Regions from separate parts of the Bacillus sp. AFS017336 genome, predicted to be linked through region 4. Evidence: riboswitches for the same ligand, from Rfam matches in the RefSeq annotation. Region 4 holds a riboswitch; each other region holds the start of a gene.
What was found. Region 4 has a riboswitch for S-adenosylmethionine ahead of CN601_RS25715 (2,3-diketo-5-methylthiopentyl-1-phosphate enolase). Riboswitches for the same ligand answer to the same signal wherever they lie in the genome.
Positions count from the first base shown of each region.

Region 1: it holds a riboswitch for S-adenosylmethionine, as region 4 does, so the genes downstream of both, metK (methionine adenosyltransferase) here and CN601_RS25715 (2,3-diketo-5-methylthiopentyl-1-phosphate enolase) in region 4, are expected to answer to the same signal.
Region 2: it holds a riboswitch for S-adenosylmethionine, as region 4 does, so the genes downstream of both, mmuP (S-methylmethionine permease) here and CN601_RS25715 (2,3-diketo-5-methylthiopentyl-1-phosphate enolase) in region 4, are expected to answer to the same signal.
Region 3: it holds a riboswitch for S-adenosylmethionine, as region 4 does, so the genes downstream of both, CN601_RS19565 (trans-sulfuration enzyme family protein) here and CN601_RS25715 (2,3-diketo-5-methylthiopentyl-1-phosphate enolase) in region 4, are expected to answer to the same signal.

Region 1 is NZ_NUCO01000138.1:27,483-35,813, forward strand. Features, by position in the region: gene CN601_RS23400 (ABC transporter substrate-binding protein) at 1-843, opposite strand, end outside; gene CN601_RS23405 (RrF2 family transcriptional regulator) at 1,010-1,501, opposite strand; gene CN601_RS23410 (carboxymuconolactone decarboxylase family protein) at 1,726-2,169, shown strand; gene pckA (phosphoenolpyruvate carboxykinase (ATP)) at 2,342-3,928, opposite strand; SAM riboswitch class I at 4,229-4,343, shown strand; gene metK (methionine adenosyltransferase) at 4,553-5,749, shown strand; gene CN601_RS23425 (NAD(P)-dependent alcohol dehydrogenase) at 5,907-6,896, shown strand; gene CN601_RS27125 (hypothetical protein) at 6,959-7,123, opposite strand; gene CN601_RS23430 (glycoside hydrolase family protein) at 7,223-8,197, opposite strand.
Region 2 is NZ_NUCO01000004.1:68,186-76,516, reverse strand. Features, by position in the region: gene CN601_RS02135 (hypothetical protein) at 57-254, opposite strand; gene mmuM (homocysteine S-methyltransferase) at 532-1,485, opposite strand; gene mmuP (S-methylmethionine permease) at 1,460-2,869, opposite strand; SAM riboswitch class I at 2,953-3,059, opposite strand; gene CN601_RS02120 (DUF5412 family protein) at 3,249-3,632, opposite strand; gene CN601_RS02115 (hypothetical protein) at 3,841-4,098, opposite strand; gene CN601_RS02110 (hypothetical protein) at 4,321-4,506, opposite strand; gene CN601_RS02105 (MFS transporter) at 4,540-5,826, opposite strand; gene CN601_RS02100 (SDR family NAD(P)-dependent oxidoreductase) at 6,245-7,018, shown strand; gene CN601_RS02095 (alpha/beta hydrolase) at 7,070-8,014, opposite strand; gene CN601_RS02090 (TauD/TfdA family dioxygenase) at 8,141-8,331, opposite strand, start outside.
Region 3 is NZ_NUCO01000034.1:74,324-82,654, reverse strand. Features, by position in the region: gene CN601_RS19585 (class I SAM-dependent methyltransferase) at 1-221, opposite strand, end outside; gene CN601_RS19580 (NAD(P)/FAD-dependent oxidoreductase) at 367-1,821, opposite strand; gene CN601_RS19575 (hypothetical protein) at 2,182-2,604, shown strand; gene CN601_RS19570 (trans-sulfuration enzyme family protein) at 3,061-4,245, opposite strand; gene CN601_RS19565 (trans-sulfuration enzyme family protein) at 4,251-5,420, opposite strand; SAM riboswitch class I at 5,499-5,602, opposite strand; gene CN601_RS19560 (ATP-dependent DNA helicase) at 5,683-7,956, opposite strand; gene CN601_RS19555 (YcxB family protein) at 8,170-8,331, opposite strand, start outside.
Region 4 is NZ_NUCO01000154.1:7,303-15,633, reverse strand. Features, by position in the region: gene CN601_RS25745 (hypothetical protein) at 110-289, shown strand; gene CN601_RS27175 (hypothetical protein) at 344-484, opposite strand; gene yjeM (glutamate/gamma-aminobutyrate family transporter YjeM) at 567-2,066, opposite strand; gene CN601_RS25735 (DUF421 domain-containing protein) at 2,425-3,123, shown strand; gene CN601_RS25730 (cupin domain-containing protein) at 3,173-3,685, opposite strand; gene CN601_RS25725 (methylthioribulose 1-phosphate dehydratase) at 3,705-4,331, opposite strand; gene CN601_RS25720 (2-hydroxy-3-keto-5-methylthiopentenyl-1-phosphate phosphatase) at 4,328-4,981, opposite strand; gene CN601_RS25715 (2,3-diketo-5-methylthiopentyl-1-phosphate enolase) at 4,989-6,209, opposite strand; SAM riboswitch class I at 6,274-6,378, opposite strand; gene CN601_RS25710 (pyridoxal phosphate-dependent aminotransferase) at 6,436-7,623, opposite strand; gene CN601_RS25705 (carbon-nitrogen family hydrolase) at 7,767-8,331, shown strand, end outside.

The sequences.
Region 1 (8,331 bases), on a different contig from region 4:
AGACTTATAACGATCAATAACTTTTATTGAAATATCTAAAGGTGTATCTTTAAAGAATGGTGCAACACTTTTTGCGATTTCTTCAGCGGAATGAGAATCAACCCATTGCTCGGCTTCATAAATTGCATCAGTAAATTGTTGAGCTGTTTTAGCATTCTTCTTCAAATAACTTTCTTTTGCTATAAAAGCCGTGTAAGGTACTTTTCCTGATTCTAATCCGAATGAAGCGACGATTTTGCCTCTTCCTTCTTTTTCCATAATACTTGCTGTAGGCTCAAATAATTGTACATATTGTCCAGTCCCTGATGCATATGCATTCGCGATATTAGCAAAGTCGATGTTTTGGATAAGATTCAAATCTTTATGTGGATCAATCCCATGTTTACTTAGGACGTATTCGCCAACCATTTGTGGCATGCCACCTTTTCTTTGCCCTAAAAACGTTGTGCCTTTTAGTTGATCCCAATTAAATGTACCAGTTTGATTTCTCGCTACTAAAAAAGTTCCATCCGTTTGAGTCAGTTGAGCAAAGCTTTTAACTGGATCATTTGCTCCTTGAGCGTATACATAGATTGTTGTTTCAGGACCAACTAATCCAATATCTGCACCGTTTGATAGCACAGCAGTCATTGTTTTATCTCCACCAGCAGTAGTCGTTAATTCAACATCTAATCCATGCTTTTTAAAAATCCCTTCACTTATGGCCACATATTCAGGTGCGTAGAATAATGAATGAGTCACCTCTGCAACTCTTACTTTTGTATTGCCATCTTTTGGTTTATCTTTCGAGCAAGCACCTAAAATAGAAGCAACTAATAAAAATAAAATAACGAACCATTTGATTTTCATTTAATCCCTCCTAATCAAAAATATACAATTAGCCTATGCAATAGGAGAAAATGGGTGAATGCGGAGTTCTGACGTGCAGTTTGACTGAAGAACAGCAGAAATTTTTTGGACAAAAGAAAAAACCTCTCAAAATTCCTTTTTTAGGAAATTAGAGAGGTTTTTATTTATTGCTCTTCGAAAAATATTTTCGAGTATCTTCGCGTATTTCGCTAGGTAAAACAGTTGCTAATTCTTTGTTTAACCACGAAAGTGTTTTACTACGTAAATATTCATGCATTTTTTCTTCTGCAGAGAGCATGACTAAATTGATCGTGCAGGTAGCACTTGGAGTACAACCTTTTTCTCTATATAGATAACCATTATCTTTAATGTTTTTACATTGAAATATGGGTTTAGAACCTTCAACTGCTTCAATTACATCCCAAAAAGAAATTTCTTCTGGAGATTTAGCAAGTTTAAAACCACCTTTAACTCCTGGAACTGAACTTACAATACCAGCTTTAGATAATTTACTAAAAATCTTTGAGAGATATGTATCTGAAACACCTTGAAAGAAGGAAAGTTCCTTTATTCCAATTGGAGAATCTTCAGGAGTATCAATTAAATAAACTAGGCAGTGAAGTGCATACTCAACTCCAACGCTATACTGCATTAAAACACCTTCTTCATAAAAGAGATTATGTTAATTAATCTTAGAAATGTTTTATTTCTTTGTCAAACATTTACTTTTAGAGCAAATAAATGAGTTTGACAAAATAAAAAAAACGATTTATTATGGATTATATCAATCGGCGATTAAGTTAGTCGCCAATTGTTTAATATAATTCTACATCTAAACATTTATTTTTAGAATTAACTTTTTTAGGGGGAAATAAAATGGAACAACAAATTAATTATTATAAGTTAGCACCAGAAGCACTTAAAATAATGATGGAAATGGAAAAGTATACTAAATCAACGGGTATAGACCATAAACTTCGTGAACTTATTAAAATTCGTGCTTCACAAATTAATGGTTGTGCATTTTGCATCGACATGCATACCTCTGAAGCAAGAGAAATAGGTGAAACGGAACAACGTATATATTGTCTTACTACATGGAAAGAGTGTGCTTTTTATACAGATGCAGAAAAAGCAGCATTAGAGTTAACAGAGCATATCACATTGATCCCGAATAAAGGTGTGCCAGGAGAACTCTATAATCGTGTTAGTAAACACTTCAGCGAAAAGGAATATGTAAATCTTGTCCTTATAATCAATCAAATTAATAGCTGGAATAGAATCTCTATATCAATGGGGAATACACCAGCTGAAAGATAATTATGCCTTTATATAAAAAAAGCATCCAAATGAACAGTTTGGATGCTTTTGCATTTTAGGATTTATAATATGGCATTAGATTAATAGCGAAATTTTAACTCTGATTAAAAAGGGCTATCCAAATGTCATTAATTCTGACTTTAGGACAGCCCTTACATTTTTATTTATTAAATTATTTTAAAGGTCCACCAAGCTCAGCTAATTGAGCGTCAAAGCCTTCAAACTTTTTGAAGTTTTCTTGGAATTTTTTTACTAATTCAAGAGCTTTTTGATCATATGCTGATTTATCTTCCCAAGTTGTTGATGGAACTAATACGCTATCAGGTACACCAGGTACATGAGTTGGAATTGCTAATCTGAAAAACTCATCTTGTGTAGTTTCAATGTTGTTTAAATCTCCTTCAAGTGCAGCGTGAACCATTGCTCTTGTGTAAGAAAGATTCATACGTTTACCAACGCCATATTCTCCACCAGTCCAGCCAGTGTTTACTAAGAATACATTTACATTATGTTTTTCAATTTTTTCACCAAGCATTTTTGCATATTCTACAGCTGGAAGCGGTAAGAATGGTGATCCAAAGCATGTTGAGAATGTTACTTGTGGAGATGTAACACCACGCTCAGTACCTGCTAATTTACTAGTAAATCCACTTAAGAAGTGGTACATTGCTTGCTCTTTTGTTAATTTGCTGATTGGAGGTAATACTCCAAATGCATCAGCAGTTAAAAAGATAATTGCATGTGGATGTCCAGCAACGCTTGGCTCAATGATATTTTGAATTGCTTGCATTGGATATGCAGCACGAGTATTTTCTGTTAAAGTTGTATCATCATAGTCAGCTAAACGGCTATCAGATTTAACAACTACATTTTCTAAAACAGTACCAAATTTAATTGCAGAGAAAATTTGTGGCTCTTTTTCAAATGTTAAGTTGATACATTTAGCGTAGCAACCGCCTTCAATATTGAATACACCATTATCTGACCAGCCATGCTCGTCATCACCGATTAATTTGCGGTCTGCATCAGCAGATAATGTAGTTTTACCAGTTCCAGAAAGACCAAAGAATAATGCTACATCGCCTTCGCTACCAACGTTAGCAGAACAGTGCATTGGTAAAACATTATTTTGTGGTAATAGGAAATTCATGATAGAGAAAATTGATTTTTTCATTTCTCCAGCGTATTCAGTACCACCAATTAAGATTATTTTCTTTTCAAATGATACAATAACAAATGCCTCTGAATTTGTTCCATCTACTACTGGGTCTGCTTTAAATGTCGGAGCAGAAACAATTGTAAACTCAGCTTCATGAGTTAGAAGTTCTTGCTCAGTTGGGCGAATAAATAATTGATGAGCAAATAGGTTGTGCCATGCAAATTCGTTAATTACTTGGATAGGTAAACGGTACTCAGTATCTGCGCCAGCAAATCCTTTAAATAAGAATAGTTCGTTACGATCTTTTAAGTAGTTAAGTACTTTGCTATATAATTTTTCGAATACGTCAGCAGAGATTGGTTGGTTTACTGAACCCCAATCGATTAAATTTTCAACAGATGCCTCTTTAACAATAAATTTATCCTTAGGTGAACGTCCAGTATATTTGCCTGTTGAAACGCTAACTGCTCCTGTTGACGTTAAAATTCCTTCTTGTCTTGTTAGGACTTTTTCAACTAACTCAGAAACGCTAAGTTGGTTATACATTTGATTACTAATAAGTAATTCGTTTAATTCAAAGTTTACATCAACTGTCTTCATATACTAATACCATCCTTTAAATATATTTGTCTGCCATGTAGGTATCTCGATAAATAGTATAACACATTTATTTTAATAGTGTATACTATTAGTTAGCAAAATGTGTTATGAATTTCATTAAAAAATAAATTTGAGTAAAATGATTTAATTAATAGGTGTAATTTCGTCAATAGAATATGATAAATAGTAATTTCCATTTAAATAGAAATTAAAAGTTATTGTAGAATTATGTCATAAGTAATGATAAAAGTTGTTGACAAGAAAGTGAAATTTTAATATGATACTTTTCATACGGATACTCTCTTATCCCGAGTAGGTGGAGGGATACAGGCCCTACGAAGCCCAGCAACCTCACTTTTAGTGAAAGGTGCTGAACCTGATGCAAGACTTTTTTTTATGTCTTGAACGATAAGAGCGAAAGGCAAATAACCAAGAACCCTTTCCTCAGGTAATATTTGATAAGAGGAAGGCTTTTTTTTTGCTCAAAACTTAAATACAGTGGCAATTTCGTAATTTACACTGAGTTATCTTTATCTTAAATGGGAAACATAGGAATAGGAACAAACTTTTTATTCTTATGTTGAGAAAAAAGAGATCCGTCAATTCAATTTAGGAGGGGACTCAATGTCACAACGTCGTTTATTTACTTCAGAATCAGTTACAGAAGGACATCCAGATAAAATCTGTGACCAAATCTCAGATTCAATTCTTGATGCAATTTTAGCAAATGATCCGAATGCTCGTGTAGCAGCGGAAACATCAGTTACAACAGGTCTAGTACTTGTTGCAGGTGAAATCACAACTTCTACTTATGTAGATATTCCAAAAATCGTTCGCGAAACAATCCGTGAAATCGGTTATGATCGTGCAAAATACGGATTTGATGCAGATACATGTGCAGTTTTAACTTCTATCGATGAGCAATCAGCAGATATCGCTTTAGGTGTAGACCAAGCGTTAGAAGCACGTGAAGGTAGCATGTCAGATGAAGAAATCGAAGCAATCGGAGCAGGTGACCAAGGTTTAATGTTCGGTTTTGCTGTAAATGAAACACCTGAATTAATGCCACTTCCAATTTCATTATCACACAAAATTGCTCGCCGTTTAACGGAAGTTAGAAAAAATGAAACAGTTTCTTACTTACGTCCAGACGGTAAAACTCAAGTAACTGTTGAGTATGATGAAAACAACAAACCAGTTCGTATTGATGCAATCGTTGTATCAACACAACATGGTCCAGAAGCTACTCAAGCTCAAATCGAAAATGATATTAAAGAACTTGTAATTAAACCAGTTGTACCAGCTGAGTTAATTGATGAAAATACAAAATTCTTTATCAACCCAACAGGTCGTTTCGTAATTGGTGGACCTCAAGGTGATGCAGGTTTAACAGGTCGTAAAATTATCGTTGATACTTACGGTGGATATGCTCGTCACGGTGGTGGCGCATTCTCTGGTAAAGATGCAACTAAAGTTGACCGTTCTGCTGCTTACGCTGCACGTTACGTTGCGAAAAACATCGTAGCTGCTGGCTTAGCTGATAAAGCTGAAGTTCAATTAGCATATGCAATTGGTGTAGCTAAACCAGTTTCAATCGCTATTGATACTTTTGGTACAGGTAAAGTTTCAGAAGAAAAATTAGTTGAAGTAATTCGCAACAACTTCGACCTACGTCCAGCTGGAATTATCAAAATGCTTGACTTACGTCGTCCGATTTACAAACAAACTGCTGCTTATGGTCACTTCGGCCGTACAGATATCGATCTTCCTTGGGAGCGTACTGACAAAGCAGAAGTTTTAAAAACTGAAGCAGGTCTATAATAATAAGATTAAGGCTGAATACGGCATTTGCTGTATTCAGTCTTTTTTTGTTTATACAGAGTTACATTCTAATAGAAGACAAATATAGATAGGCATACTTAAAAATGATTTTTCATAGGTTTAAATGACTAAATCAAAGTTTTAAATGGAGGAACCTATGAAGGCAATAATTTGTACAAAATACGGTCCACCAGAAGTTCTTCAGCTAAAAGAAGTTGAAAAACCTACAATAAATGATGATGAAGTGTTGATAAAAATACACGCAACAACCGTAACAGCAGGAGATGTAAAACTACGAGCCTCAGAATTCCCTTTTATGTATTGGCTACCTTCTCGACTTATGTTTGGCCTAACAAAACCGAGAAATAAAATACCTGGTTGTGAGCTAGCAGGAGAAATCGTCACAGTTGGGAAAAAAGTGAAAAATTTTAAAACAGGTGATCATATTTTCGGGTATAGCGGATTTTCTTTTGGTGCTAATGCTGAATATATTTCTTTACCTGAGCAAGGAGTGCTTACCAAAAAGCCAATTAATATGTCATTCGAGCAAGCTGCAGCTGTGCCTGTCGGGGCAATTACGGCACTACATTTTTTAAGAAGGAGTATTATCCAAAACGGGCAAAGTGTGCTTATTTATGGTGCTTCGGGAAGTGTAGGAACTTATGCGATACAACTCGCAAAATATTTCGGCACAGAAGTTACTGCTGTGTGTAGTACATCAAACTTAGAGTTGGTCAGATCTCTTGGAGCAATAGAAGTGGTAGATTATACAAAGGAAGACGTTACGAAAAGTAGGAAAACTTATGACATTATTTTTGATACGGTAGGCAAGACTTCTTTTTCAGACTGTAAAAAATTACTGAATAAAGATGGGACCTATTTATTAAGTGCAGTATGGAAGCCCTCAGTGTACTTTAAAGCATTTTGGAGTAATTTGACCAGTAATGAAAAAGCCATCCTTGGAGTAGCAAATATGAACAAGGAAGATTTGAATTATATTAAAGCACTTATTGAAGCGGGTAAATTAACATCTGTGATTGATCGGCATTACCCACTTGATCAAATTGCTGAAGCACATCATTATGTAGAACAAGGCCATAAGAAGGGGAATGTAGTAATTAATATTAGGGGTAATAATCAACTTTAAAATCATAATATAAGAATCCCTCAAAAATTGATTTTGAGGGATTCCTAAATTTGCAATCTTTTTTATAGATTTTCATTTTGCTGTCTTATTTCTTCACCAGCTAAAATCATATTTGCTGTTTCAATTTTGCGAAGTTCATCCACTGAATGACCAGGGTCGAGATTATTAAGGTTCGCTTGTATTTTCATTTGCTCTTCATTTATAAGGGGTTTATTTTGTTTAGTCAAATTATTACCTCCATATATATAGTAGAAACGTGAAGAAATTCTTCATAGTAGTTAGTCTTAACGATTTGACTAACTTCATTCAAAAGATGAAAAATCGATCTACTTGCTTAATTCATTAACTAATTTTTGATAGGTGTAAAAAGCAGGCTTAGGTGAATAATCATCCTTCATAATGCCAAATTGATGAAATAGATCGTCTTTTGAGCTATCAGCATCCCTTAAACCGAAAAATTCATAATGAGTAATATTTAGTTCCTGGCGAAGTGCGTAGACCGTTCGAACAACTTTTTCAAGGACGTCTGATTGCTTTGCATACGATCTTTCTATTTGAATAAACGGATTTTTCCCGGTTGGCCATCCATTTTCCGTAATGTGAATTGGAAGTGTTGTTGGGAATCCATTGCGATTTAATGTCTCTCGAAACTTACGTAGTATATTCTCTACTGAGACTGCAATTTCCTCAATTTCCAGTGGTTCCTCAAATACATCCACATAAAAATTATGACCAACATAATCAATTGAATGAATTAATTCATCCCCACCAATTTTCATTAGGTTCTCCCAAAAATGTGGAATTGTTTTTTCTCCTTCAGGAACCGAACCAAACCCGATTTTAACTTTTAAATTATTTTTTGTTATTTCTTCTTTTGCAATGAGTATTCCTTGTACAAGTGCTTCAAATACATATGGTTTCGATCCATCCATAAACGATAAATTAGGTTCGTTCGTAATTTGAATTGATTCAAGAAAAGGACCATATTCTTTAATTACTTTACGAACGAAATTCAACCAATATTCTAGTGACAGGCTTTGCTCCATAAGGCATCCAATTGTTAAATCACCTAATAACCCAGCGTTCTTATAGCGATTTAAAGAATTAAATACTTTTTCTTCCGTTTCTGGACCCATATAGACTGCATACATTCTAGGTAAAAGCTGTTTAGCATTACCTTTAAGCTCTTTGAGTGCGGATGATATTTTTTCATAATTATCTTCTGGTCCAGTAGCTAATCCTATAGGTGTACCGGCTACGCTAAGTGGATAGATTCCGAAAGTTAATCCGTTTGATTTCATAATACCTCTCCTTTTTTTTATAGTAAATTATTGTTTACTATTTTAAATATGGTTTATTTGTAAAATGTGGTATAATCTAAACTAAGGTCGAATAAATAATAAACCTTTATTTACTATATGTCAATTTGGAAATT
Region 2 (8,331 bases), on a different contig from region 4:
TGATTTAATTAAAAAGTTATACAACTAACGCAGTGCGTTAGTTGTATAAGAAATCCTTATAAATCTGTTCTTTTATATATTTGTGTAACATTGAAAACTGCAACAAATATAGAAATAATTAACGAGAATAAAACCAACCAAAAGTAAAAATCGTAATCATGTTCTGACCATTTTGTAACTACCACTAAAGTAAATAGCAAAATAATTCCCATTCTTTTCCATTCGATTGAAAATATAGTCTTTAAATTATTCATGGTTGATTCCCCTTTTTTCCCTTCAAAAAGTAATTCGATATTGTTATGTAACATGATATAAACTTACCATATTTTTCGGATTCCGAATAAAAAAACTTTACTAATTCTGTTCAATTAAACTGCCACTTTGTTGAATAAAAAAACGACCGCCGAAGCAGCCGATTGTTATTGAACTAAAGCATGCGTTAGTTCAATAACTTTCAGAAATATGAACTATTTTTTGAATAACTAAATTAACCTCTTTGTTATCTTTAATTACGCTTCACCTTCAATTGGTTCAATACTCGGAAGAACGCCACTTGTTCGATATCTCCTCAATATGATAAGGTGTCGTTCTACAGCATCCACCTATTAAACGTGCACCTGCTTGGTACCATTCTTCAGATTGAATATCCAACACATTACATTGTTCATGACCATTCCATGTTTTTGTTTCTGGATTATAAGTTTCACCAGAGTTTGGATAAACAATAATCGGTTTTTTGGTGTTTGCCCTCAACTCTTGTATTGCACCAGTCACAACGGTTACTGGCGCACAATTGATGCCTATCGCTACAATTTGTTCACTTTTCTCAAAAACTCGTGCACACTCTACGAGTTTCATACCTTCACTAATCTCTTTCTCATTTTTTAACGAAAAGGAAAGCCACGCATATGTTTCTGGATACTCACGTAATAATGTATCTAATACTCTTGCTTCTTGCAAGGAAGGGATCGTTTCAAATGCCAATAGATCTGCACCTGCTTCAATTAACGCTGACATTCTCGAACGGTGAAAGTCTGCTAATGTTTTATCTGTCACACCATAGTTGCCTACATACTCTGAACCATCTGCAAGGTAAGCCCCGTACGGCCCAACCGATGCAACAACCAATGGTTTAGGCCTATTCGTTTGCTTATTTTCCTTCCAAAAATCATCTCTTGCCCTTCTTGCAAGTAACACCGTTTTCTTAATTAATTCCAAAGCTTCCTGTTCTTGTATTCCACGCGCGGAAAAACCACTAATAGTAGCTTGATAGCTTGCTGTTATGGCACAGTCCGCACCAGCACGAAAATAGTCCGAATGAACCTGATAAATAAGTTCCGGATTTTCTAGTAACACACGTGCCGACCAAAGGGGATCGTCCAAATTACATCCATGCGCCTCCAATTCTGTAGCTAATGCTCCGTCAAGAAGCATAATGGAATGTTGGGATAAAATAGCATCAATTGGATTGACTTTGTTCGACATAATCTACGCCCCTCTTTTTTAAATTTTTTGTTAGATAATAACTTCCATAGCAAAACAAAATAAACGGTATGCCGCAATATAAGGCAATTCTCTGTGTTGGATCGAATGCAATTCCAATACACGATGCCAGACAAAGGATAAAAGAAGCAATTGGTACTAATGGATACAGTGGTGTGCGATAAATCAAGTCCTTTTCAGAATTTCCTTCTTTCAAAAATTGTCTGCGAAATAGGAACTGGGAAGCACTAATACTCATCCAAACTACAACTACTGCTAGACCGGAAATGGAAACAAGTACGATATAGACAGTATCTGGTGCCACAATACTTGAGAGCAAAGCCAAAGCTCCACCCACCATGCTGAAAATGACGGCGTTAATTGGAACACCTTGCTTCGTCATTTTTCCAAAAATCGGAGATATCGTATTCTTATTAGCAAGTGACCAAAGCATTCTAGAAGAGGCATAAAGGCCTGAGTTTGCCGCAGATAAAATAGCTGTTAAGATAACGAAATTCATTATGTCAGCTGAATATGGCACCCCAATTCGTTCTAGAACTGCAACAAAAGGGCTCTCTAATACACCAGCATCGGAAATAGGCAATAACGCAGATAAAACAAAAATCGTTCCTACAAAAAAGATGATCAATCTCCACAGAGTAGTTCGAATGGCCTTCGGTATCATTTTTTCCGGGTTCGCGGTTTCTCCAGCTGCAATGCCTATTAATTCTGTTCCCGAAAAAGCAAAATTAACCGCAAGCATGGTCATTATAATGCCCGTAGCACCATGAGGAAATAAACCTCCACTTGTAAAATTAGAAAATAATGGTGCTGCTTTTGAATGACTCATCGGAAGAAACCCTAGCATTGCCGCTGCTCCTAAAACAATAAAAATCACAATAGCTATAACCTTTATCGATGAAAACCAAAATTCTGATTCGGCGAAAAATTTAACAGTCATGACATTTAATACAAAGATCAAAATGGCAAAAATAGCACTCCATATCCAAACATTAATCGATGGAAACCATCGCTTCATAAGTAATCCTGCGGCTGTAAATTCAGAACCTAAAGCAACAGTCCAAGTTAACCAATACAACCAGGCTACTGTATACCCTGTAGCCGGTCCAATGTATTTAACTGCATAACTGTGAAATGAGCCAGTTTCAGGCATATGTACGGAAAGCTCTCCTAAACACAGCATAACTAGATAAACCACTAGCGCACCAATCAGATAGGATAGTATTGTTCCAAACGGGCCAGCTTGTTGAATAGTGTAGCCCGAGCTTAAGAATAAGCCAGTTCCAATCACCCCACCAAGTGATAGCATGACTAAATGACGTGCTTGCATGTTCCTTTGAAATTCTTGCCCATTTTTGTTCCCCATTCCTACTCTCCTTTAGTTACTATCCAGAAAAAACAAAAACGCACTCTAAAAAAGAGTGCGCTACTGACAAATAAAAACGAAAGCTCTCATCTATCAGGTTATCACCCGCTGGAATTAGCACAGTGTCTACTTAAGTAGACCTGTTGCTGAGGCTTCAAAGGGCCAGTCCCTCCACCTCTCTGGATAAGAAATATTTTTTTTATAACCATATCAATCCATTCGATAATTGTCAAGATAATTCTGTTTTTTTAAAAAATTATTAATTATTAACTTATTATCATATCTTATGCAACTAATCTGCCATTTTGTTGAATAAAAAACGGCCGCCGAAGCAGCCGATTGTTATTGAACTAATGCACTGCGTTAGCTCAATAAGACTTTACATATTTCTGAAATCATAGGTTTCACTGTTGATATTAATTTGGTTCTGATTCACTAATATTTCTTTATTATTGATCCATTGAATACTAAAAGGTTCACCTGGTAACCACAATATAAATCTTTCTTTTTCCTTCTTGTCTTTAGAACTCAACTGACCAATATAACTATAATCTGACTTCATAAATACTCCGCCATTTAAATAAATCGTTAGTTTATGTTTCTTGTCAGGAGATTCAATTTGTTTAATTATATCAAGGTTTTTAACATTGACATCCTCCAATGCTGTAATTGAGTTTGTCTGATTAGAATTTAAAAAATAAAAAGCACTAATGCATACAGAAATTACAATAATAGTGTATATGACTACTTTTCGTTTAATCATAATTTAAAATTCTCCCTATAAAAATTGATATCTAAGTATATTCATTTCTATTTAGAGGAAAATTTTTCCTTCTTTTGCAGATTATTTAACTATATTTCTAAGCCTCTTTCATCTATCTAAACTGCCATTTTGTACAATAAAAAAAGACCGACAATATCATCGATCACGTTGTTCAACTAAAGCATTGTGTTAGTCGTATAAGAGTTCATTAAATTTCCTCTAGTTGATTTTTAACTCCTTTTTCTTTCCGGTAATGATCATAAGCAGCTTTTACTTTATCAGTTTCTAGTGTATCTTTTGAAAGTCTTTTATAAATCATTACTAATAGACCAATAATAGCACCTAAAAATATTGAAAGTGTAAAACCAAATGCATTATACTCGTCAAATCCACATTTTACTAAAAGTATTAAAAGTAAATAAAAAATTATGGGTGATAATACTACATATTTGATAATCTTTTTCATTTTTTTCTCCTTAAGTATTAATTTACTAGATATTATTCGGCATGATTTACTGAAATCCCTGTTCCATAAACTTCCATGTACTTGAATAAGAAAATCATCCACTTAAACAGAGGCAAATTAAAAATAGAGAAGCATCTACATTCAAATTGAATGCAGAGCTTCTCTTTCATATTGTTTTTAATAGGGTAGTAGGGTCCTCTTAAAAACTATATCCTTTTATTTTCAAAAATTAATCTGTTTTGCAGTTCTTACTTTATCCTCCATTTCTATATGATCGTCTGAGTATGTTTCGGTTACCTTATCTTGACAACTCCAACAATTACTGCGATTTCGCTCCATAATGGATAATTCTTCATTACATTCTACACAACAATCGATCCCATTAATGTCTTTTTTAAATTTGCACATGTATTTTCCTCCTCAATTAAATTATGTTTATGATTAAATGACTTGTTCACCGATATTTACAGTAGCATTAGTTTGTTTCGCTGGGCGTACTGTAATCCAAAATAATAATCCAAAAACAAACATAACTAATGCGGTTATTAGGAACCCATATCCATACCCAATTGCCTCGGATGCAGACTTTTCTATAAAGTTGCCGAATATTACTGGGGCAATAATACTTGTTGAACTTGATAGAGCAACATACGTCCCTTGTGCTTTCCCGATATTTTTAGGAGAAAAGAACTCCATAAGCATTGCTGGTGCGAGCGATAAAATCACAATCGCAAAGCCCGGTGCAAGGATGAAGCAAAAAATGGCAATACCACTTGAATCCGCGATACTTCCAATGTATAAACAAATACCTGATAAAACCATTGAACTACCTGCAAGATTTATTCTGCTCCTGCGAATATCTCCTGTTTTGCGATAAATACGATCGGAAATTAGGGCAACTCCAATTTGACAAATAGCAGCAAAGAGGAATGGTAAAGATACTGCCAATTTTAATGTTTTGCCTTCAAAATGTTGAATTTTTGAAAAATATGCTGGAAACCAAACCGATTGCACAGACAATAGCCAATAAGCACATCCTGCACAAATTACCGTAAACATAAAATTTTTAGAGAAAATATGTGGAAAAAACTGCTTCCATGAAACTTTGTTAGGGATTACTGTGTTTTGATCCTGTTGTTCATATGTAGGCATCCCAATATCTTTTGGACTTTCCTTTCCGAAAAACATCCATAAAAGTAGAACAATAAACCCTACCGTACCCATCGCTACAAAAGCAGCTCTCCAACCATGTTTATTGATTAAGGAGATTAGTATTGGAGAAGCGATTGCCGGTCCGATTGTTGCACCAAATAAAACTGCACCAAAACCAATACCATGTCGATGTTTTGGAAACCATTTACCTATTATTGAAGTTGAAATAGAAATAGCTGGACCTTCTCCTGCTCCTAAAACCATTCTTGAGAACATTAATAGAGAAACGCTTGATACTAAAGGTGTTGTAAATTGAACAACTAACCATACAAGCATAATCCAAGTAAACATTTTTTTCGTATTTCTCGAATCAGCTAAGCCACCAAGAACAAAAGATGATATCGTAAAAAACCAAAAAAATGAACTTCCAACCACACCCCATTGGGATGGACTTAAATGTAATTCTTTCATTACAGGTACGGAAACTAAACCAATGATAATTTTATCAACTTGGTTAACCATACCCGAAGCAACTAGAATTAATAAAATAATCCAAGAATATTTTGGTGTGTTCAAATAGATCTTCCTTTCTCACCTACTTAATGTTTGAACATCTTTTACTAGACAACTCGTCATATAATGAAGCGCTTACAAAATATAGCATCATTTTCTCCATCAATAATCTACCGTGTTGACCATCCTCCCTTTTTCTTTTTAATAGCTTTAAAATAGATTGCGACATTTATTATATTTATTATATTCATAATTTTCAGTTAAATAAAATTAAACTTTTTAACTTACATGTCAATACTACTAATATACGGAATAATACTTCTCGATGAAAAATTTAAAATCCAACTTGTATATTAGCACAATTAAACTACAAATTAAAATCTTTAATTTTATATAAATATTATTTATAGGTAGAATTAAAGTAGAAACTAAAGTAAATCTTTTAGATTATTACTAGTGAATGAGAACTGGAGGCTAAACAATGGACTTAAAATTATCGGGAAAAAAGGCACTTATTGTTGGCGGTAGCCGTGGTATTGGGAAAGCTGTTGCACGCCAACTAGCTCTAGAGGGCGTAGATTGCACAATATGTTCAAGAAATGAATCCACATTAAGAATTACAGCAGAGGAGCTTACCCAGGAAACAAATCAAACGATTTATCCGATCGTCGCTGACACTACAGATCCAGACTCTATTATCAATCTAGTAGAAAAATCAGTAGAAGTAATGGGAAGCATCGATATATTAATAAATAGTGGTGCCAGAGTTGGTGGACATGAGCCTGAGGATTTTAATAGTATTAAAGAAGAACTTATTTTAAAAGATTTTGAAGAAAAATATATGGGTTACTTCCGCTGTATCCGCGCTGTCGCTCCTTATATGATTGAAAATAAATGGGGACGGATTATTAATATTAGTGGACTAGCTGCTAGAATTGGTGGTAACTACTTTAGTTCTGGACCACGTAATGCATCTGTCGTTCATTTAACTAAATCTGCGTCAATGGAATTAGGAAAACACGGAATTAATGTGAATGCTATTTACCCAGGGGTTGTTGATACAGAAGCTTTTAGAGACCGTGTCTCTAGTAAAGAAGCTATAAAACAAGTAGAAGCTCTTAATTCTCTTGGACGCTTAATTACATCAGAGGAAATCGCTAACGTGGTTACCTTCCTTGCCTCTCCATTATCTGCATCAATTACTGGTGAAGTAATCCCGGTAACTGGCGGCATTGGAAATACAGTTTATTTCTAAAAAAGTTTATACATAAGAAACGAGCCTCTTACTTCCACGAGGCTCGTTTTTTTAGTACTCTAGCGAATAATTTGCAGTACTTAAGAAATGATTTATTTTAGAAACAGTTGATTCTATGTTGTTAGGAAAAATAGCCATATGGGCAAAATAGCCGTGGATCATTCCCGTTTCACAAGCATATTCAACATGCACATCAAATTCTCTCAGTCGTCTAGCATAAGCCATTCCTTCGTCACGGAGTACATCATTTTCCGCAGTAATGATTAACGCCTGTGGAAGTCCACTTAAATCACTTGCAGTCAAAGGAGAGGCATACTCATTACTACTGTCTTCTTCATTCTTTAAATAATGATTTCGAAACCATATTAGCTGTTCTCTATCTAAACCAAATCCTTTTGCAAACTTTTGATGTGATTCTGTATTGAACTCAAGATTCGTCGGAGGATAAATTAAAACCTGCGCAGTAATGTTGGGACCTTTTCTGTCTCTTGCAATCATCGTCACAACCGTCGCAAGATTCCCCCCTACACTATCCCCTCCAACAATCAATTTAGAGACATCTCCGTTAAAGGAAGTCCCTTTTTCATAAAACCATTTTAATGCTGTATATGCGTCTTCTACTGCCGTCGGGAATTTATACTCAGGCGCAAGACGATAGTTAACGGATACTACAATACTTCCCGTTCGATTAGCAATTAATCGGCAGCTAGCATCGGTTGTATCAATATCGCCAAGAACCCATCCTCCACCATGATAGTATATAAATATTGGAAAAGGGCCTTGTCCTTCTGGTATATATACTCTACACTTTATTTCTTCATTCCCGCTTACTGGCACCATCAAATCCTCTACCTTAAAAAGCGGTGCTAGTTCTATAAGAGGGCGTGGTAAATTTGATAGCATTTCTCTTACAATCTTAGGTTCCATCTCATGAATAGCTGGCATCTTTTTGATTCCCTGTAAAAACAACTCTGCTTGTGGATCTAAATTTACCAAAGAACATCATCCTCACATTTTTTATTTAACAGTTATTCCAGATTTTTTCGCGTATCGAAAACCGTAAGAATTAGAAAATGGTGATTTTATTCACGACTAAACCTTTGAATAAAATCACCAAATTGTTTATCTTCTTATAGGTGCTCCACCAATATAAAATTCGAAATCCGGTGCAATTTTTCGTCCATTTGGCATCATTAACCACAGCCTTAATAAGTAGCGTTTTTTATGGTCTTCTTCGTAATCTTCAAAATGAGTACGTGAATGAAAAACAGTATAATTATTTACAAATTGCATGTCACCTGGTTCCATCATCA
Region 3 (8,331 bases), on a different contig from region 4:
ATTTTTGATTGATAATTCCCTCCTTTTGCTGCAAATTGATAAATCGAATAGGAAAGTATAAATGTTATATAAATAAAAGGCAGTGCTATAATACCTGAGAGGATTCGCACGTATGTATTGATCGGTAATAGTGCTATTAAAAGTAGAACGAGTGAAATTACTAAGAATATGATTAGTTTATAAATTCGGATCCACGTTTGATATTTTGTTTTTGATTTCAAGAGTTCACCTACCTTAAAGTTTTTTTATTCATTATACATCTACTAACGTATATCAGTAATTCCTTTTTAAGCTAAACTTTGAGAATATTTTATAATAATAAAAAACCTCTAATGCAAAATGCATTAGAGGTTTTTCAAGTAAGTATTAAACCGTAACTAATTCTTTCTCTTTACTTCCAATTTTCGTAATGATATCACGGGCGATCCATACGCCACATGCACTTGCTTGAGCTAAACCACGAGTTACGCCAGCTCCATCTCCACCTAGATATAATCCAGAGATTTCACTTTCAAAGTGTTCATTTAATTTTGGACGAGCTGAGTAGAATTTCGCTTCTACGCCATAGAAAAGTGTGTGTTCTGCAGCGATACCTGGTGTAACGTGATTTAATGCTTCAACCATTTCAATTAAACTTTTCATTGTATTGTATGGTAACACTAATCCTAAATCTCCTGGCACTGCTTCTTTTAAAGTTGGTTCTAAAAATCCTTCTTTAATACGTTTTTCAGTTGAACGGCGACCTCTTAAGATATCTCCGTATTTTTGTACAATTACACCACCATGTGAAAGCATGTTAGCAAGGCGTGAAACTTCATGTGCATATTCATTTGGTTTATCAAATGGTTCTGCGAATTGATGTGATACTAATAATGCAAAGTTTGTGTTTGGACTTCCTAATTTAGGGTCTTTATAAGCGTGACCATTAGCAGTCATAATACCAGAATGGTTTTCAACTACTACGTGACCCGATGGATTACTACAGAATGTTCTGACTTTAGTACCCACGCTAGTGTTAAATACAAATTTACCTTCGTATAAGTGCTTGTTGATTTCTTCCATAACAACATTTGAAGTTTCTACACGTACACCAATATCTACTTGGTTCGTTGACATTTTTAAACGACGTTTTTTCATCACATCAGTTAACCATTTTGATCCATCACGACCTGGTACAATGACAACTTTCTCAGCTAGTAATTCTTCACCATTTTTTAATTTAATACCTCTAACATTATGAATACCCTCAACTTTTTCAGTTAATAAGTCCTCTACTTCAGTTTTATATCTCATTTCAATTTTCGTTTTTAAATATTCATATATACTTTTTAGAATTTCTAAGTTTTGCTCAGTTCCTAAATGACGAACTTGTGCACGTAATAATTTTAGTCCTGCAGCATAACCACGACGTTCAATGTCTCTTACTTCTTCAGTTAATGGATCAGTGATCGATTCAGTCGCTCCATGTTGTAAATTAATTTCATCAACATATTTGATTAATTCTACTACATGTGAGTCTGATAAGTAATCTGTCATCCATCCACCAAATTCACTTGTAATATTAAATTTTCCATCTGAATATGCTCCCGCACCACCAAAACCATTTGTTATTGAACATGCTGGTAAGCATCCTGAAAATTCTTTTTTACCTGCAGCAGGCGGACATTTTTCAATTTTCTTTTGTAAAATCGGGCAATGTCTTGCGAATATATCATGTCCTTTATCAACAAGTATTACTTTAGCATTCGGCATTTTTAAAGTTAATTCATAGCAAGTAAAGATTCCAGCAGGACCTGCTCCAACAACGATTACATCATACATTTATATTTACCCCCAAAAGGTTTAAGTTATTTCATTTATTCAACCTAAGATAGAATACCATCAATATGAAAGGGTTTCAAGTAAAAATACGAACAATCACATTATTTTTTTAAAAAATTATTCGTTTATTATTACAAGTGAAACCTTTTCATCATCTTACATCAACAGTCAACTGGTTTTTTTGTCCAAAATTAGACAATTCAAATTTAAAAATTAATTAATTTTAGACATAGTATTTCATCTCATTTTAAGTAAAGTTTAACGTTTGAAATAGAAAAATAACAAATCGGATAGAAACACAATTAGATGAACTTGAATAGTTATATAAATAATAGATTTTTCATATTGGAGTTGGAATAGATGCTAGAAGAAAATTTCAAGGAAAAGGAAGGTAAAGACCAAGAACAGAAAACTAATATAGATGATGACAGTTTACAAGCAAGTCTTGAAAGACAAATCGTGGCTGCCTCATGGGTTAAAGCAGTAGCACAATTGTATGAAACGATTACATTATCCAAATTATATTCAATCGACAAAGATCCAATCTTTCAAGGGAAAAGAGATATCATATCAGGAATGTGGATTGGTACAGCTGGTCAATTATCCGTAGCTTTTTTCGTTTCTAAGCAATTGTTCACTTCAGATAAAATAAATTTACTTGATTTACAAAGAAAAATTGTGCTTTCTGACTCAATTCAAATAGTTGGTAATGCATTGGCACTTATTGGTGCAGCTGAAGTAATTCAAGAGGAAGTTGGTGATGGGGAAATATTCCTTTCATAATCAAATCTATATGAAATTAAAATACATTTAACTCTTTATTAAAAAAGTGCAAAATCAAAAAAATATGTATAAATCCCACAAGAAACCTTGTGGGATTTTGTGTAATATCTTTATTTTTGACGTATATTCTTCTTATTCCAACTAATTATCGTTCGGTTTTTGCGACCATAGAACTGATTTCATCTCGAAAAATTATTTTCTAGAATTAACATATCAACCTAGTTTGGTATTATATCAACGAGATTTAATGATTTATCAACGAGTAATCGTCATATATCAACGAGGCTTTATGATTTATCAACGAATAGTCGTCATATATCAACGAGGCTTTATGATTTATCAACGAGTAATCGTCATATATCAACGAGGCTTTGTGATTTATCAACGAGTAATCGTCATATATCAACGAAGTTCACAACTTTATCAATATTGTTCAATATGTGTTCGCATTTTGAATTAATTATTAGATTTCCCAGTGCCGTGTACTGTTTGCTTTTCTCTTGCTCCTGCGTTTAAAGCTTTTCGGAAACTTTCAATTAAGTCTTCAAGATCCTCTAATCCAACAGATACTCGAATTAGTGTATCTTTAACACCTAATCTTTCACGTACATCAACAGGTATAGCTGCATGAGACATCTTCACAGGATATGAAACAATTGTCTCTACTCCACCGAGTGAAACAGCAACTGCTACATTTTCGACTGTTTGAAGGAATTTCGTCGTTTGTTCAATTGTTTTTAATGTAAATGAAAGGACTGCTCCCCCTCCGGAAGCCTGCTCAAAATGAATATCGTGACCAGGATGATTTTTTAATCCTGGGTAATAGACATCCTCAACTTCTTCTTGTTCTAAAAGCCAATTCGCTAATTTTGAAGCAGTTTGTTCATACGCATCCATACGAACCTTAAGCGTCTTTAGTCCTCTAAGTGTTAACCAACAGTCTTGCGGGCCTAAAATTGCACCGAATGAATTTTGGATTGTGTATAATTCTTGTGCAAGTTCTTCAGAATTTACAACTGCTAAACCTCCAATTACATCACTATGGCCTGCTATAAATTTTGTTGCACTATGAACGACAATATCTGCACCTAAGTCTAGTGGTTTTTGTAAATATGGTGATAAAAAGCTATTATCTACAATTACTAGAATGTCATTTTCTTTCGCAAGTTTAATTGCACCACTTAAGTCAGTAATTTTCAAAAGTGGGTTAGATGGGGTCTCTAAATAAAGCCCCTTTGTATTTGGCTTTATTCCTGCTTCAATCTCTTGTAAATTTGAGGCGTCTACAAATGTGAACTCGATTCCAAAGCGATTTAATACTTTCGTCGCTATTCTAAAAGTCCCTCCATAAACATCCTCACAAATGACAATATGATCTCCTGCTGAGAACAGCGATAAAACAGATGAAATAGCAGCCATCCCTGATGAGAACGCAAAGCCGCGCACACCGTTTTCTAATTTTGCAATTGTATTTTCTAATGCTTCTCTTGTTGGGTTCCCACTTCTTGCATAGTCATATTTCCCAAAATTCTCAATATCAAATTGATGAAATGTTGAAGTCTGATAGATTGGAATACTTAATGCACCTGTCGTCGGATCCACTTCATTTCCATTATGAATTAATTTAGTTCCAAATTTCAATTTTATCACCCCAATGCATTTTCTAAGTCATTTAATAAATCATCGATATGTTCAATTCCTACTGACAATCGTAGTGTATGGTCATCTAGACCAAGCTTTCGTTTAAATTCCTCAGGCATTTCAGAATGAGTTTGAGTATGAGGATACGTTATTAGCGATTCAACTCCACCTAAACTTTCTGCAAATGTAATGACGTTTACACTTCCTAAAACTTGTTCAACTAAACTTAAATCTTTCACTTTAAATGAAATCATTGCCCCAAATCCAGTTGCTTGTTCTTTAATAATTGAATACCCTTTATGTGTTGGTAGGCCTACATAGTACACTTCAGTAACATTCGGATGATTTTCTAAATAATTTGCAAGTACGATTGCATTTTTTTGACTATATTCCATACGTAAGTGCAATGTTTTAATTCCTCTTAAAATTAACCAAGAGTCAAATGGAGCTAAAGTTGCACCCGTTGATTTTTGATAGTAGCGTATACGCTCATTCGTAGATTCTGAGTTTGTCACAACAAAGCCAGCAAGTGTATCATTATGACCACCTAAATACTTCGTACCACTATGAACAACAACATCTGCGCCTAATTCGATTGGTTTGAAGAAATAAGGTGTTAAAAATGTATTATCGACAATCACTAGAATGTCTCGTTCTTTTGCAATCTCAACAACTCTTTTTAAATCCGTTACTTTCATCATTGGATTTGAAGGTGTTTCAATAAAAATTCCTTTTGTGTTCGGTTTAAGCGCAGCCAGAATTTCTTCAATTTCAGTTGTATCAATAAAATTATGCTCAATTCCATACGGTGAATAAATTTCTTCAAACAGACGATATGTACCACCGTATAAATCATCTGACACAATTACGTGATCTCCTTTTTTAAATAAACTTAATACTGCTGTAACGGCTGCATTTCCAGTTGCAAATGCAACACCAAAATTTGCGTTTTCTAATTTTGCCACAGTATTTTCTACTTCTTCTCGAGTTGGGTTTTGTAATCTTGCATAATCATATCCAGTCGATTGGTTTAATCCTGCATGCTTAAATGTTGCAGATTGATAAATAGGATAACTGATTGCACCAGTTAGTGGATCAAATCCTTTACTTCCATGTACAGCAATTGTTTCGATTGATTTTTCCTTCGTATTTAAAGCTACTTTTGTCTTAGTCATTATTAAATCCCCCATTTTAGTCAAAATAAAAAACCACTTCTTAAAAAATAAGAAGTGGTTATGTTCGATAACATATCGCTCTTATCTTCCAGGTTATATACCTGCAGGATTTAGCACTTTCTAGTTTTCACTAGAGTTGCCGGGTTTCGTCGGGCCAGTCCCTCCACCGCTCTTGATAAGATTATTTAATTATATTGATTAGTATATTAAAAACTCTGATAATTATCAATTGTTTTTTTCAAATTATTTAATTATTAACATTTCATTTCCATTCTACCGGTAGTAAATTTTGATAAAGTGCACTCTTATATCGATCATCAATTAGTAACAAAGTCCCTTTATCCGTTTCTGATCGGATAACTCTTCCACCCGCTTGCATGACTTTATTCATCCCTGGAAAGACATATGCATAATAATACCCATTTTTCCCAACCGAATTAAAATGATCTTTTAAAATATTTCTTTCTAAACAGATTTGTGGCAATCCTACACCAATTACTACGACACCATTTAATCGATCTCCCTTTAAATCGATCCCCTCGGAGAAAATTCCACCTAATACAGCAAATCCAACTAAAGTCTCCTCATTAAGACTATTAAATTGTAATAGAAAATCTTCTCTCTCAAATTCTGACATACCATTTTCTTGAACAATCGTTTTAATAGTTGGATACTTAGTTTGAAATAATTCGATACTTTGAATGAGATATTGATAAGAAGGATAGAAAACTAAATAATTTCCTTTACTTTTCGAAATTTCTTTATAAATCGTATCGACTAATCTTTCTAAATTTTTTTCACGATCTTGATATCGGGTTGATAAAGGGTCAATGGTTACTTGAAGTTGTTCTTTACTAAAAGGCGAATCAATCGTAATCGTATAATCACGATCTTGATCACCAAGCATATCTTGAAAATACTGTACTGGCGTTAAAGTTGCTGAGAAATAAATAGTAGAGCGAAATTTTTTTATAACATCATTTACTACTTTAGATGGATCAAGGCAAAATAGTTTTACGTGAACCTCACTTTTATAAAGCTCATAGTAACAAATATACTGTTCATCAAAAAACTCAGCGATTTTAACAAAGTTAAGTGATTCAAAATACGTATCTAGTAGAATTTGTTTATTTTCATCCTCGTCCAATTCCTGCAATTTAATTTCTGCTATTTCATTAAATTTGTGAAGAAGCTCTATTAAATCCTCATCAAATTCCTTTGAAACAGGAGCTACAGTATCCTTCCAAATTTTTCTTAATTCTATAAATCGCTTATTAATGTCATTTACAGATTGATATAAATCATCTTTAATACTTTTATATCTATTTTTCAATTCTAAAAATTTAGATTTAAAAATACTTGCAGAATACATTTCCCTCGCACGATCTACAAGATTATGAGCCTCGTCAATCAATAATACCGAACTACGTTTATGTTCATCGAATAATCGCTTTAATGATACTCTAGGGTCGAAAATATAATTAACATCACAAATAATGGCATCTGAAGAATTTAATAAATCTAACGAATATTCAAATGGACAGACTGTATGTTTACGAGCATATTCCTCAATTTTCTCTCGAGTAAAAGCCTTTTCTGATGAAAGAATATCAAGCACAGCCTCGTTTATACGATCGTAGTATCCATTAGCAAATTCACAATATTCCTTTTGACAAATAGTCTCTTCTTTAAAACAAATTTTATCTTTTGCCGTAATCGTTGTGCATGATATACATAATCCTTGATCTGTCATTCGCTTATACGCTTCTTCAGCAACAGTCCTAGTAATCGTTTTCGATGTTAAGTAAAACATTCGATTTATACTATTCTCACCCATACTTTTAATAGTCGGGAATATGGTTGAAACGGTTTTTCCTATACCCGTCGGAGCGATAGCAAATAAATTATTACTTTCCTGGATTGTTTGATATACCGCTCCAGCTAGTTTCCTTTGTCCTTTTCGAAATGAAGGAAACGGGAAGCTTAAATCTTTAATCGTTTGATTACGTAATTCAATATGATCATACTTCCATTTTGCAAAAGGATAATAGCTCTCTAACATCTTATACAGATAATTCGTTAAATCATTTTTTGTAAACAAAAGATAAAAGCTCATTTTTTGTTCTGTTAAAATATTCACGTAAGTAAGCTTGATGGTGATCTGTTCAAGCTGCAATTCTTCACAAATAAAATACCCATATACTTTTGCTTGAGCCCAATGAACCGGATAAGAATTTTCATTTATTTCATTCAAATCCTTCATTGTTGATTTAATTTCTTCTATTATGTATTGATCATCATTTAATAATAATCCGTCACATCTACCTTCAATTTGAAATTCCAATTGTTCATATGGGACGGTCCCAGATATATGTCGTTCTTTTACATCAGATTCTCCGTATTCACTTTGAATTTTTTGATGTGCCTTTGTTCCTTCGATTAATGAAACCGAACTTTTAAATGTTAAATCAATACTTCCCGCTGTATGAGCATACTCAACTAGCGAACGTACTGAAACTTTTATACAATTTTCCACTTGAGCATCCCCTTTTTTGTTCATTTTACCATATTTCATATTACTTGATTAGGTGGTGGTGCTTTAAAATAAAAAAGTTCAAGTTAGGTAAATAACTTGAACTTTCAGTGAAAATAAATATTAATTTCAAAACACCAGGAATTACTAACTTTTAAGAATCAGCGTTACTTAAGATGATGTGTACTATTATAATTGAAAAAAAGCCAACAATCATTAACAATACAAAACTTCAATATTATATTTTCGATAAAATTGCAATAACTTCTCCATATCATCTTTTATTGCTTCTAACGGCACTATAATCGCCTTCATACTTGTAACATAAATATAAAAGTATTTCTTCGTTCCTTTTACTTCAACGATATGATCCCATTT
Region 4 (8,331 bases):
TGAATTGATAATATTGGAATATCGGAATATGTCCGTCCGGGATAATACTTTATTATGACTTTAAATCCATTATGGTTAGATATACCCTTTAAAAAAGGTGAGTGAAGCAATGGTAAAAGAAATAAATGAGTTTGAAAAAGTGTTCCCAGATGGAGTTTATGTAAATCCGAACGTCAAGAAAGCAGCGATAGTTCGAGTTAAAGCAATGTATGATTACTGTAACGAAAAAGGAATTAAACCTAAAGATTTAACTGAAAAAGAAAGAGAACAGTTCCTTATATATGAATGAGGTATTGTCTCATTCTGATAAAAGAGACCGCCAAATAATTTGACGGTCATTTTTTTATTGATTTTTAGTTTCATTAAGAGCTTCAGTATTTGACTTGCTTGGGGCAAAATAGCCTTCAGAATTGATTGCAGCTGGTGTTGGTTGCCCTTTATCTTTGTTTTTCTTTTTTACATGTGGATTTTGATTGTGACCCATAATTATCACCTCCAAAATTAGTATGTGCCACAATTCTAACTTACTTTCAAAAGTGATGTTAACAAATTGTGGGAAAGAATTGTTAAGCGATTTTCTTCTCTTTTTGGTGTTGTTTCCTAGAGCGACTAAGGATTAATAATGCCAATATTGAAAAGAAGATTGGACCTGCTATCATCCATATTGTCGATTTAAAATCACCTTCAATAGCTGGTTGGATGATTGTAAAAAAGTTAGCAAATCCAACTACTAATATGACGAGTATACTAGCAAATAAAGCAGTAGAATTTGACTTTAATATTTGAAATGGTTTGTCGATTCGATCATTCTTTTTAAACATTGGATAGGCAATTCCTAAAAATATATAAGGTAAAGTCATCGAAACATTAGTCATTAGAGTCAATTTGTTAAAAAATGAAGATGCGCCTTGGCCGCCAAAAGAAGTAAGGATAATGATAATTGAAACAATTGCAAATTGGATCCACATGGCATTTACTGGTATACCTTTTTCATTTGTATCTGAAAATTTAGTTGGCCATAAGTATTTTGGTGTTCCTTTAATAATCGTTTTTAATGGTGCATATATTAAGGTGAAAAATGCTCCAGTGTAGGCAAGGAACATTGATAAACCAGTGATTCTTGCAAACCAAGTGCCTATAGTATCTGATGTAGCTGACGAAAGATTAAAAGCTTTTCCAAGCTCTAAACCTAAATTATACATGAGTACATATGTGATGTTTCCTAGATTGGTCGAGCTCGCGCTTAAATCATGCGACCAGTTTATAAAAATACCAACTAAAAAGATTCCTAATGAATAGCCAACTGAAATAATAATTGCTGATATTGTAATCCCTTTTGGAAAATTGCGTTCGGCATTCTCTGTTTGATCAACTAAACTTCCAATAGCTTCTAAGCCACCGTACGCAAAAATGGCAAATACTACGAATGATAATATGGCAAGGCCGGATATATAATTTGGATTCGGCGAGTGAGCGAATGCAGATGAAAAAGTTTTAATAGGTTGAGCAAATTTTCCTCCATTAAATACAAAAATAATGATACTTGTGATTAAGAGAACTATATTTAATGAGGATACAGTTATTCCACCAATGGTTGTAACTTTACTAATACTTTCAATTCCTTTTGAAGCAAAATAAGTAACAACTAGCATCCAAAGTAATGCTAATAAACCGATTGATTGTGTAGAGGAAAGGCCAAATAAGGAAAGTGATTGCGTTTTGTCTCTACCAAAAATGAACGTTGAAAGTGGTATCCAAACCTTTGAAGAAACGCTTACCATATAGGTTACATAGGATGAGAACCACATAAATGTACCAATAAAGGCAAACTTTGGCCCAACGGAATCAGCCATCCATGTATAAATACCACCTTCAGAATGCTTGTAAGCTGCTCCGAACTCAGCCATCATAAAAGCAAATGGAATAAAAAACGTAATAGCTGAGAGTAAATACCATGGAATTGCACTATATCCCATTAAATAAAAAGCAGTTGGTATATTACCGAAGCCATATACAGTTGTAAATACCATTAATATTAAACCGACTAGCGAAAGTTTTTTACTCAAGACCTCACCTCAATAATTTATTGATTATGAAAGAATATAAATATTTTCTTCAATAATCGGTAAATTATTAGTCGCTAAAATGAAGAGTATAAATTGATTGATTAGCGTGATTAGAAATGGAATCAGATTGAAGAAACAAAACTTTCAATTCTAAATTTGTTTACTTTTGTAAAGATATAATTTGGAAAAATGGAGATGACAGCTACTCCTTTTCAATAGTTGTATACAATTGGTGTATCTCGAAGTTTAGAAAAAATTATTTTTTCTATATTAAGGAATAGTTTATTTCGATTTTTCAAACGCTAAGTTGATTAGTAAGTACTTAAAACTGCTTTGTTTGAAAGAAAGGATGAAATAAATGAGCTTAAATGAAGTTTTATTTAGAGTTATGTGCTCATTTTTTGTTTTATTTATTTTAACTAGATTAATGGGGAAGAAAGAAATTAGCCAATTAGATGTTTTTACATTTATTACGGCTATTACGATTGGAAATATTGCTGCATCACTTACGACATCTAAAACATTAGATATTGAGGATGGCATAACTGGCTTAGTTGGCTGGGCAGTTCTGACGATTATCATGGGGTATATAAGTTTAAAATCTAAATCTGCCCGTCGACTAATTCTTGGAGAACCTATTATATTAATTAGACAAGGTAAAATAATGGAAAACGCATTAAAAAAGGCTAAATTAGATACTGAGCAATTTCAAGGGATGCTCCGAAGTGAAAATATTTATTCTTTCAAAGATGTAGAATACGCAATTTTTGAAATTGATGGAAGTCTATCGGTTATGAAAACAAAAGATGTTAAAACGAAAAAAAATAAAGCGTGGAAAAAAACATTGGTTTTTCCAACTTCAACTGCTGTGATTACTGATGGGGAAGTAAATGAAGATGCACTATCAGATTTAAATTTAGATAAAAAATGGTTAAATGCTCAGCTTGAAAGGGCAGGAATTCACTCAATTTCAGATGTATTTTTAGTAGAAGTACAAACAGATGGGTCGTTATATATTGATTACCGGGAAGATCAATTAAATGAAGTAGAAAAATAATTGACTCACATCCTAAAATGGATATGAGTCAATTGATTTTTATATACGATTATTCGTAAATAGGTACCCATCCTTCAGTCGTCACAAATAGTCTAACAGCTACTACTTTACGGTCATCTGCTAATGTAAAATAGTGACGAACATTTGGTGGTACTGAAATTAGATCACCGGGATTTAATTTAACATGGAAGAAACCTTCAGTTCCTTCAATAATAAAAGAACCATGGCCGCTAACAATGAAACGAACTTCATCATCCGTATGATGATGCTCACGGTTGAAGTTTTTTAATAACTCATCAAGATTTGGTGTTGCTTCTGAAAGCGTAATAATATCATTTGCTAAATAGCCACGTCTTGAAGAAATATCATCGATTTCAGCTTTAAATGTTTCAAGAATCGATGCTTTTTCATCATCTGATAAGAGAAACTTTTCTTTTAATGAGCTATGTAATTGCTCGATATTCCAATTTTCATAAATAACCCCTTGTTCCTCTAAATAGGCTTTTACTTCTACATCACTTGTAATATGATAATCTTTTTTTTCTACCCAAATTGTTGCCATAATTCATTCCTCCAACTAATTAATTTTTAATAAATAAATTTTTTTGTATACCCTGTAATGCGTATTGGAATAGAAACTCATAAGCTTCTAAATGCTTCTTCGCTTCAAATGCTGATTCTGCCCACACTGTAATACCGTGATTATGAATTAGGACTGCTCCATGATCGTTTTTAATATGTGGAAGAAACTCATTTGCTAGGGTAGGGATATGTGCATGATTTTTAATAATTGGAATTGTAATTTCTGCATCTTCTTCCCATAATCCTAATGCTTTTATAATTTCAATACCTGAAAAAGATAACTCATCTTGGTATGGAAAATCTTTTGTTATAAAGTTATTTGCTAAAGTGTGTACATGAAGAACACATTTAGCATTCGTATTTTGATAAATTAGTCGATGTAAAATTGCTTCAGCTGAAGGTTTCTTTGTATCATCCCAAACAGACTGATCGAATTCATTCACAAGTAAAAAATCGTCATACGTATGTTTTGTTTTATCTTTACCACTAGTTGTAACTAGGAAGTTTAATGGTTCGTCATTTACTTTAATTGATAAATTTCCACTAGTTCCTAAAAACCAATCACGGTCAGCAAGTACTTTTTTTACTTCGCGGATTTCATCATAATGTTTGAAAAAGTCTTTCATACTAGAACCTCCTTCTCTAGTGAAGCTCGGATATCATAGAAGCTTTCAAAAGGAATATACGGAAGGGAAAGTTCCTCGCATTTATTCTTTAAGAAATCTCTTGCAAAAATCAAATTAGCTTCTTTTGCAATTTGTAAGTCAGTAATTGAATCTCCAATGACTATAATAAAATCATTTGATTCACTAAATTTTCTCTTAACAGAAGGCTTGCACATTCCACAGTCATGCGAACACAATGCATCACATGAATGATCCCAATGAATTTTTACAGTTGAACCTGTAAAGTCAGTACGATTACATAAAATAGCAGAAGGTGGAAGGTACTCTGCTAAAATAGGATGAACGAAAAAGTCTAAGCCGCCACTAACAACCTTTAACTCAATTTGTTGCTCGTTTACAAATTGAATAAAATCGTTAAAACCATCTCGAATGACCGTACGATCGATTACATAATCAGTCATTGCTTGTTTTTTCGTTGAAGGGATTGTAGCGAACATTTTCTCGACGCCTTCACGAATCGATATTTTGCCATTTAATACTTCGCTTGTTAATTCGCTTACTGAAGGAGGAGCAAATTGCTTAATTAAATTGACGATATTGTCTCCTTCTGTAATAGTTCCATCAAAATCACAAAAAATCTTTATTGCCATTGTTTATTTACCCCCAAAGTTGTAATGCTTTCTCAAGTGATGTATTTGGAAGTGCATAATCTTTTAATTCAACACCAGATAAAGTAGCAGATATCGCTTCTCTAAATGCATTTCCTCCACCAATCGGACCATCTGGATGACCGTGTATACCACCACCAGCGTTTATAACTTGCTCAATTCCAAAATCTTGAATTAATTGAGGTACAAGTGCTGGGTGAATTCCCGCAGATGGAACAGGGAATGTTTCTTTTAATCCATTTGATTCTGTTAAATTTTCAGCGATTTTTAATGCTGTTTCTTTTTGTAATGCAACCGAACCGTATGGTGACGGGAATAAGCTAAAGTCGGCACCTGCAATACGTAAAAGTTTACCAAGTAATAAGCCAGCATCAATACCATAAATCGGCGATGCAGTAAAAGCTCCTGAAACAGCAGGGTGAGCCATAATTGGAACATTGATTGAAGGATCTTCAACTAAACCTTGAAGTACATCAATTCCATAAGAAAATACATTTAATAAAAATACATCAGCACCAGCTTCAGCTGCACGTAACGCTTTTTCTTTTAACTCATATGTACGGCCAGTTAAATTCACCGCATATAAAGTTTTGTGTCCCGTTTTTTCGTAGACTTGATTCAAAATATTTTTCCCATGAGTGACACGGTCAGTTATTGATGTGATTGTGTCAAAAAGAATCTCGTCATCTTTTATTAAATCGACGCCACCTAATGCTTGTTTTTTTAATTCTTCCGAAATGTATGGAAGATCTCTACCAATGATTGATTTGAAAATGCTCATTAATAAAGGGCGATCATATACGTCCAATTTTTCTCGAATACCTTTAATACCAAATTTTGGTCCTGGAAACAGTCTTAATAAATCATCCGTAAAATTTAAATCAATTAGTTTGATTTCGCCATCAAGTGAAAGTTTTCCGAAAACAGTTGTTAAAATTGCTGGAATATCAGCTGAAAAATTTAAACTAGGATAGTAGATTTCAATAATTCCTTTTGTCGGTTTATAGCCTAAAAAGTTAATGACATTTTCTTCACACCCAACTTCGTGAACAGAAAGTACCTTGCCTTTATGCTTTTGCAATTGAATTTGATCGTTTTGTGGTAATGTCGTCCAAGAACCAACTGTCAAACCAAGTGCGATTGACTCTGCCTTTTTTTCTAAATTGTGATTTTTATCGTAAACTTGGTAAGTTGCTATTATTCCACTCATTTCATAACCTCCGAAAGTATTTATTAAAAACAAAAAACCTCTCGCTAAGGAGAGGTTTACCTACACCTTATCTGTCAGCAAAACGCTGCGAGAATTAGCACCGTGCTAGCTAACTAGCCGGTTGCCGGGTTTCATCGGGCTCGGTCCCTCCACCTACTCTGAATAAGTTAATATTTAATTTTGAATTCTTGATATAATCGCATTATTTCATGAACAATTCTAAATGTCAAACATTAAATTTTGAAAATAATTCGATTTCTTTTAATCTAGTAACCGCTTCCTTTAGTCTTTCGGTATCTGATAATAGACCAACTCTTACATAACCTTCACCGAATTCGCCAAAACCATTCCCAGGAGCAACTGCAATATGTGCCTTTTCAAGTAATAAATCTGCAAATTCCTGTGAAGTAAATCCTGAAGGAACTTTTAACCAAGCAAAGAAGGAACCTGCTGGGGCCGTTACTTCCCAACCAATTTCATGACAACCGCTAATAAAGACATTTCTGCGATCTTCATAAAGTGCTAACAATTTTTTCACACTTTCTTGAGATTCTGTTAATGCAACAGCGGCAGCCTCTTGAATAGCTGGGAAAATACTAACGTAAAGATGGTCCTGTAATAGATTAATAGCTGAAATGACCTCTTTATTACCAACTGCAAACCCAATTCTCCAACCAGCCATATTATAAGTTTTAGAAAGTGTATAAATTTCAATACCACACTCTTTTGCACCAGGAGTTTGAAGATAACTTAATGGTTTTTTGCCATCAAATCCAAAAGCACCGTATGCAAAATCATGGCAAACTGTAATATGATTATTTCTTGCTAACTCCACAGTATCTTTAAAAAATTCTTCTGTTGCGATTGCACCAGTAGGGTTATTTGGATAATTAATAAATAAAATTTTACTAGCATCTAAAACTTCCTGAGGAATTAAGCTATAATCTGGTAAAAATTGATTTTGCTCAAGTAACGGAAGCGTATAAGGTACCGTTTTAGAAAGAGAAATACCAGATAAATAGTCAGGGTATCCTGGGTCTGGAACTAAAATCGTATCTCCTTCGTCACATAAACAAAGTGGTAACTCTACTAATCCAGCTTTTCCGCCAAATAAAATAGCTACTTCTTCCTCTGGGTCTAAGTCAACATCATACTCGCGTTTATAAAAATCTACAACAGCTTTTTTTAATGTACTCATCCCTCTAAAAGGTGAATAACGATGAGTTGTTGGATTTTCAACAGATTGCTGCAATGCTTTTATAATATGGTCTGGTGTTGGTTGATCTGGATTTCCTTGACCAAGATTTATCACATCATGACCTTTATTGATTGACTCATTAACTTTTTGAACGAGTGAAGCAAAAAATTGTTTAGGTAAATTGTTTAATAGCTTATTATGAATCAAGTTAATCACTCCAAAAATAGAATTTATTTAAGTAGATTAGATCGTTTTGTAATCGAATGATTTGCATGAACGACTGTTGCAATAACTTTCACCATCATATATGCTCGATTTAAAAATGTCTATAAAATTTAGAATAGGGTGAATAAATTATGTTGAAAATTGCTTGCATTCAATCTGACGTTATATTAGGCAAATCAAGAGCTAATTTTAAAAATATGAAATCTAAAATTATTGAGGCTGTAAAAGAAAATGTAGAGGTAATCGTATTACCGGAGTTATGGACAACAGGCTATTGTTTGGAAGAAATTGGATTGCATATTGGTGATCAAGAGGAAATCATTTCTGAACTCCAGTTAATAGCAAAATCAAATAATGTAACACTAATTTGTGGATCATTTCCAATTGCTCGAGAAAATGGTGTCACCAATACTTTAATTGTTATAAGCAAAACAGGTGAAATCGTTAAAACGTATGATAAAATTCATTTGTTCCAGCTAATGAACGAGCATCACTATCTTCAAGCAGGTGAGACCGATGGACTTTTTGAAATTAATGGTTTAACTGCCGCAGGTTTTGTTTGTTATGATTTGCGTTTCCCAGAATGGATCGGAGCTCATTCTCAGAAAGGTGCAAAAGTTTTATTTTTTGTTGCAGAATGGCCAATTCAACGAATGAATCATTGGGAAACTTTATTAAAAGCAAGAGCAATTGAAAATC